Regions from separate parts of the Anoxybacillus sp. CHMUD genome, predicted to be linked through region 2. Evidence: a T-box and tRNA genes for the amino acid it is inferred to sense, from the RefSeq annotation. Region 2 holds a T-box; the other holds one or more tRNA genes.
The links. A T-box is a leader RNA that pairs with one kind of tRNA and senses whether it is charged. The one in region 2 lies ahead of tyrS (tyrosine--tRNA ligase), so its partner is inferred to be a tRNA-Tyr.

Region 1: it encodes a tRNA-Tyr, which carries the amino acid that the T-box ahead of tyrS (tyrosine--tRNA ligase) is inferred to sense. The anticodon was not compared.

What each region holds. Positions count from the first base shown of each region.
Region 1 covers NZ_SDLG01000022.1:41,667-45,065, forward strand. The annotation lists gene sigW (RNA polymerase sigma factor SigW) at 1-466, opposite strand, end outside; gene rocF (arginase) at 590-1,486, opposite strand; tRNA gene ETB99_RS12495 (tRNA-Ala) at 1,622-1,694, opposite strand; tRNA gene ETB99_RS12500 (tRNA-Gly) at 1,696-1,770, opposite strand; tRNA gene ETB99_RS12505 (tRNA-Lys) at 1,777-1,849, opposite strand; tRNA gene ETB99_RS12510 (tRNA-Gln) at 1,874-1,948, opposite strand; tRNA gene ETB99_RS12515 (tRNA-Tyr) at 2,094-2,178, opposite strand; tRNA gene ETB99_RS12520 (tRNA-Thr) at 2,184-2,259, opposite strand; tRNA gene ETB99_RS12525 (tRNA-Val) at 2,319-2,394, opposite strand; tRNA gene ETB99_RS12530 (tRNA-Glu) at 2,405-2,476, opposite strand; tRNA gene ETB99_RS12535 (tRNA-Thr) at 2,492-2,564, opposite strand; tRNA gene ETB99_RS12540 (tRNA-Asn) at 2,567-2,641, opposite strand; rRNA gene rrf (5S ribosomal RNA) at 2,808-2,924, opposite strand; partial or broken rRNA gene ETB99_RS12550 (23S ribosomal RNA) at 3,291-3,399, opposite strand, start outside.
Region 2 covers NZ_SDLG01000009.1:10,050-13,448, forward strand. The annotation lists gene rpsD (30S ribosomal protein S4) at 1-581, shown strand, start outside; gene tyrS (tyrosine--tRNA ligase) at 618-1,877, opposite strand; T-box leader at 1,930-2,154, opposite strand; gene ETB99_RS07960 (transglycosylase domain-containing protein) at 2,293-3,399, shown strand, end outside.

The DNA.
Region 1 (3,399 bases), on a different contig from region 2:
GTAACGATAGCTCGTCAATATATTTTAAAACGATGACTGTGCGATATTTTTCCGGCAATTTTAAAATCGCTTCTTGAACCATTTTCTGTAACTCTAAGCTTTCTAAAGCATCTTCCGGAGAAGTTCCCTTATCTGCAAGCTGAGAGTACATCGTTAGCCCATCTGTTCCTGACACTTCCGCATCTAAATAAACATCAGGATTTTTTTTACGCATGCGATCGATCGATAAATTCGTTGCAATGCGATACAACCAAGAAGAAAATTTCATAGTTGGATCGTACGTATGGATGTTGACATACGCCCGAATAAACGCTTCTTGTGCCGCATCCTCCGCCTCATGACGATTTCCTAACATGCGATAGCATAGTTGATAAATTTTATCTTTGTACATTTCAACAATATCAGCAAAAGCACTTTGATCTCCTTTTTTAACTGCTTTAATGCGTTGCCTAATAAACATGTCCATGTAATATTTACCTCCACATGGGGGCTACTATTTTATACGAATAACATAAAGCAAAGTTCCACAAATCGCAACGAATATATTCATATTTTTAAAAAAAATGAAGAGGTGGCATCATGCCACCTCTCATACAAGCTTCTCACCGAACAGCGATCCCATTAAAGCGACAGCAGTTGCAGCTGTTTTATTGCGCTCATCTAAAATCGGATTCACTTCAACAAATTCAGCTGAAGTGATGATTTGCGCTTCAGCTAACATTTCCATCGCTAAATGACTTTCACGGTAAGAGAGCCCACCGATCACCGGCGTTCCAACTCCAGGTGCATCATGTGGGTCAAGCCCATCTAAGTCAAGAGACAAATGTACACCGTCTGTTCGTTCTTTTAAATACGCAATCGTCTCTTCCATTACTTTTGTCATACCGAGACGATCAACCTCATGCATTGTATATATTTTGATTCCTTTTTCTTTAATTAATTGTTTTTCGCCTTCATCAAGTGCACGAGCACCGATGATCACAATATTTTCTGGTTTCACTTTTGGACTATATCCACCAATCATCGTTAAAGCTGGATGACCAAGTCCTAAACTTGCAGCAAGCGACATACCGTGAATATTTCCCGAGGGCGATGTTTCCTCCGTGTTTAAATCTCCGTGCGCATCGTACCAAATGACGCCTAAACTTTTATAATGTCTAGCCACTCCTGCAAGTGTCCCAATCGCAATGCTGTGATCCCCACCAAGCACTAGTGGGAAACGACCTTTGGCCACAACTTCATCCACCGTAGCGGCTAGTTTTTCATTCGCCTCAGCAACCGCTTTCAAGTTTCGTAATTTTGGATTTGTCACATCTTGAACGCGCTCAGCGCGACCAATTTGAATATCTCCTAAATCCTCAATATCATGATTTAAGTTTTCTAAACGCTCTACTACGCCAGCGTAGCGAATGGCACTTGGCCCCATATCAACACCACGGCGTGTTTGTCCTAAGTCCATTGGCACTCCAATAATCGAAATGTCCATCTCGATCTCCTCCCCTTGTTGTATCTGATGTTTATTGTACATGAGGAGAAACAGTTGGCTCAACTCGACAACTTTTTGAATATTTATTCTATAACAAACAGAAAAAAACCTTAGGTATTACCTAAGGTTTTAGTATGGAGCCTATCGGGATCGAACCGATGACCTCCTGCGTGCAAAGCAGGCGCTCTCCCAGCTGAGCTAAGGCCCCATGGAGCGGAAGACGGGACTCGAACCCGCGACCCCCACCTTGGCAAGGTGGTGTTCTACCACTGAACTACTTCCGCAAACAGTGAGCCATGGAGGACTCGAACCTCCGACCCTCTGATTAAAAGTCAGATGCTCTACCTACTGAGCTAATGGCTCGTTATAAGTTAAATTATAATTAAATGGCTGGGCTAGCTGGATTCGAACCAGCGCATCACGGAGTCAAAGTCCGTTGCCTTACCGCTTGGCTATAGCCCATTGATATAACTTCATGAGTTAACTTCTCAGAATTTACCTCATGAATTAACACCGCAGGATTATTTTGAGAATTTCTGAAGGAAATTCGCGAAATAATCCGACATTGATATGACAAAAATGTATGTAATCATTATGTGAAAACAAATGGTGGAGGGGGACGGATTCGAACCGCCGAACCCAAAGGGAGCGGATTTACAGTCCGCCGCGTTTAGCCACTTCGCTACCCCTCCACGGATGGTGCCGGCTGCAGGACTTGAACCCGCAACCTACTGATTACAAGTCAGTTGCTCTACCAATTGAGCTAAGCCGGCAGTCATTTTCCCTAGACTACATTATGCTACCCAATTTCCTACACATTCATCAAAACGTATGGTGGAGGATGACGGGATCGAACCGCCGACCCCTTGCTTGTAAGGCAAGTGCTCTCCCAGCTGAGCTAATCCTCCGTAAAAGAGATGACCCGTACGGGATTCGAACCCGTGTTACCGCCGTGAAAGGGCGGTGTCTTAACCACTTGACCAACGGGCCAACATACGACACACAAGCTTCCAACCGGGCTTGAACCGGTGACCTCTTCCTTACCATGGAAGTGCTCTACCAACTGAGCTATGGAAGCACTGGCTCCGCAGGTAGGATTCGAACCTACGACCGCTCGGTTAACAGCCGAGTGCTCTACCACTGAGCTACTGCGGAATAAAAATGTAAGTAATTCATACTGCTTAACCATTATTTCAATTGAATGCTACTGCCTCTTCCTCTACTCGCATACTCAATGATGATGAATGCGTCGAGGCAACTCGCAGCTTGATCGATGAAGCATCGCTCGTCACTGAGCTACTGCGGAATAACATATTGTTTTGCCCGGCAACGTCCTACTCTCGCAGGCGGTGTCCCGCCAACTACCATCGGCGCTGGAGAGCTTAACTTCCGTGTTCGGGATGGGAACGGGTGTGACCTCTCCGCCATCGTCACCGAGCAATAATGCTTTAGACAAATGTTATTATAACGGAATATTTTTTGTTGTCAAGCATTTTTTTATTCCTTCAAAACTAGATAACAGGCTAAACAGTCGCCTCCGCTTTTCGTGATGTCTAGCTTCGAACTAACATCCTCCTACGCCTGCGCTTTTTCCGTTCGACGTGCGTGCACGTCTTCGTCAAAAGCTTTCGGCTCCGTCGGATGTTTTCTTGACTACGTCAAGAACCGTTCTCCGCTTTTCTTTTGTCTAGCTGCGGCTCCTAGCCCCTCGAATCGCTTCAGTCCTGCTGTGGCGGCAACAGCCTCCTCGCAGGCCTTTCGCGTTCTTCGTGGCTGGACAGTCGCCTGCGCTTTTCGTATGTGTTTAGTTAAGTCCTCGATCGATTAGTATCCGTCAGCTGCACGTGTCGCCACGCTTCCACCTCGGACCTATCTACCTTGTCATCTTCAAGGGATCTTACTCGCTTGACGCG
Region 2 (3,399 bases):
CATGGAAAATTTCTCGCCGCCTTGGCATTTCGTTAAGCGGTACAGGTAAAGAGTTACAAAAACGTCCTTACCCACCAGGTCAACATGGTCCAGGACAACGCAAAAAACTATCTGAATATGGCATTCAGCTTCAAGAGAAGCAAAAACTTCGCCATATGTACGGTGTAAACGAACGTCAATTCCGTAAAACGTTCGAAGAAGCAGGTAAAATGGCTGGTAAACACGGTGAAAACTTCATGATCTTACTTGAGTCTCGCTTAGACAACCTTGTTTACCGTTTAGGTTTCGCACGCACTCGCCGTCAAGCTCGTCAGTTAGTTAACCACGGTCACATTTTAGTTGATGGCAGCCGCGTTGACATTCCTTCTTACCGTGTAAAGCCAGGCCAAACGATTTCTGTTCGCGAAAAGTCTCGCAACCTTCAAATCATTAAAGAAGCGCTTGAAGTGAACAACTTCGTACCTGACTATTTAACACTTGACGCAGACAAATTAGAAGGTACTTACACTCGTTTACCTGAACGCTCTGAGTTGCCTGCGGAAATTAACGAAGCATTAATCGTTGAGTTCTACTCTCGTTAATGAAAAAATCCTCTCTGCTTCGGCAGAGAGGATTTTTTATGCATAACGAATTAAGTAATACTTTTTCTTACCACGACGAATGATGGTAAAACGTCCTTCCATACGGTCTTCTTCTGTCATCATTTTATTCACATCTTGCACACGCTCACCATTGATATAAATCGCTCCGTTTGTGACATCCTCACGAGCTTGACGCTTCGATGGGCAAATACCACTTGCTACAAGTAAATCAACAAGCGCCATCTCTTTTTCATCGCAGACGTACGATGGCACATCTTTAAACCCTTGTTCAATTTCATCCGCTGTTAGTTTGGCTACATCTCCGCTAAAGAGCGCTTCAGAAATGTTGATCGCCTGCTGCAACGCTTCTTCCCCATGAACGAGGCGCGTCATCTCAGCAGCTAGCGCTTTTTGCGCTGCCCGTTTTTCTGGCGCTTCAGCTGTTTGCTTTTCCAATTCGATAATTTCTTCATGTGATAAAAACGTGAAGTATTTCAAATATTTTACGACATCACGGTCATCTGTATTAATCCAAAATTGGTAAAATTCATATGGAGATGTTTTATCAGCATCAAGCCATACTGCTCCACCTTCCGTTTTCCCAAACTTCGTTCCATCCGCTTTCGTTACGAGTGGGACAGTTAGTCCAAATACTTTGGCATCTTCTTCTGTTTTTCGGATGAGCTCTAACCCTGCTGTAATATTCCCCCATTGGTCACTTCCACCAACTTGCAATTTACAACCATACATTTCATATAACTTTAAGAAATCGTATGCTTGCAAAATCATATAGCTAAATTCTGTAAACGAAATTCCTGTTTCTAATCGAGACTGTACAGATTCCTTTGCAAGCATGTAGTTAATTCCAAAATTTTTCCCCACATCACGTAAAAACGTAATGACATCAAGCGATCCGATCCACTCGTAGTTATTCGCAATAATCGCTCGGTTATTTTCTTTTTCAAAATCTAAAAAACGACTTAACTGCTGTTTAATTCGTTCACTGTAATGAGCAACTGTCTCTTTTTCATTCAACTTTCGCTCCGCTTTTTTCCCACTCGGATCCCCAATGAGCCCCGTCGCTCCACCGACGAGCGCAATCGGTTGGTGTCCCGCCTGTTGAAAGCGACGCAACATTAAGATCGGAAGCAAGTGACCGATGTGCAAACTATCCGCCGTCGGATCAAAACCGCAATATACTTTTACTTGCTCTTCTGATAGCAATGCTTTCAGACCTTCTTCATCCGTCATTTGATTAATTAAACCGCGAAATTGTAAATCTTGGAGCAAATCCATTGCAATCACCCTTTCTAGTCTATAGTCACAACAAAAAAACTCGTCCTTCACATGAAGGGACGAGTTTATATCGCGGTACCACCCTACTTAGAGAACACCTATGTTCTCTCACTTCATTGCCATAACGGTCGACACCGTCTTTTGCTACTTGGCACACGCCGTTCGCAAAAGATGCTCCCGGAGGTAATTCATGCTCATCTATGCGCTAGTTCGCACCAACCACTAGCTCTCTGGTCGCAGGGAGATAAGCACTACTCATTCCGATCATCGCTCAATTATTTACATGTCGGTATATCCTCTTTTATCATAAAACATTCATCGTTGTCAAGATATTGAAACAAATTTAGACATTTACCGATATGAAAAGACAAATTATGATATAATAATGAAAATACAATACGGATGGGAGGTCACTATGTCTGAAAAACAAGTCAGATTTTCTTGGCAAAAGCTATGGCGCCATTTCACAATTACATATGAAGTCATTTGGAACGTATGTTTAATTATATTCATTGCTAGCTTATGTGCGTTCAGTTTTGCCTTTGGTGTCGGGGCCGGGTATTTCGCTTCGCTTGTGAAAGATGCCGAACCGATTCCTTACAAAGAAATGAAAAAAGATATTTATAACTACGAAGAAACGACACATATTTATTTTGCTAATCATCAATATCTTGGTTATTTTCGATCCGATTTAGAGCGAGACGAAATTAAACTTTCAGAAGTTTCCCCTTATTTCATTCAAGCGATTATCGCGACGGAGGATGAACATTTTTATGAGCATAAAGGGGTTGTACCAAAAGCAATTATACGTGCCATTTTTCAAGAAGCAACAAACTCCTCAACACGTAGCGGTGGGAGTACATTAACACAACAGCTTGTTAAAAACCAAATTTTAACAAATGAAGTGTCATTTGAACGAAAAGCAAAAGAAGTATTACTTGCTTTACGGCTTGAGAAATTTTTTTCAAAAGATGAAATTTTAGAGGCATACATGAACGTCGTACCTTTCGGTAGAAACGCATCTGGACGAAATATTGCTGGCGTTCAAGCTGCCGCAAAAGGCGTTTTCGGTGTTGATGCAAAAGAATTAACATTGCCGCAAGCTGCATTTTTAGCAGGATTGCCACAAAGTCCGTTTCGCTATACGCCGTTTACAAGCAAAGGGGAGTTGAAAAACGATTTATCCCCAGCGTTAAATCGGATGAAAACTGTATTATCGCGCATGAAAAAAGCAGGGTATATTTCAAAAGAGCAGTATGAGGAAGCGATTGCATACGACATTACGAAAGATTTTGTTTCTTCCTTACCTTCTCCAATAGAGAAATACCCGTGGTTAACGTTTGAAATTGAGCGTCGTGCAAAAGACATTTTCATTGATTTACTAGCTAAAAAAGATGGCTATGAACGGCAAGATGTGCGTTTGAACGATCAACTATATAGGGAATATGCGGAAAAGGCTGAAAAACAATTACGACAAAACGGTTACACGATTTACACAACGATCGACAAAGATATATATGAG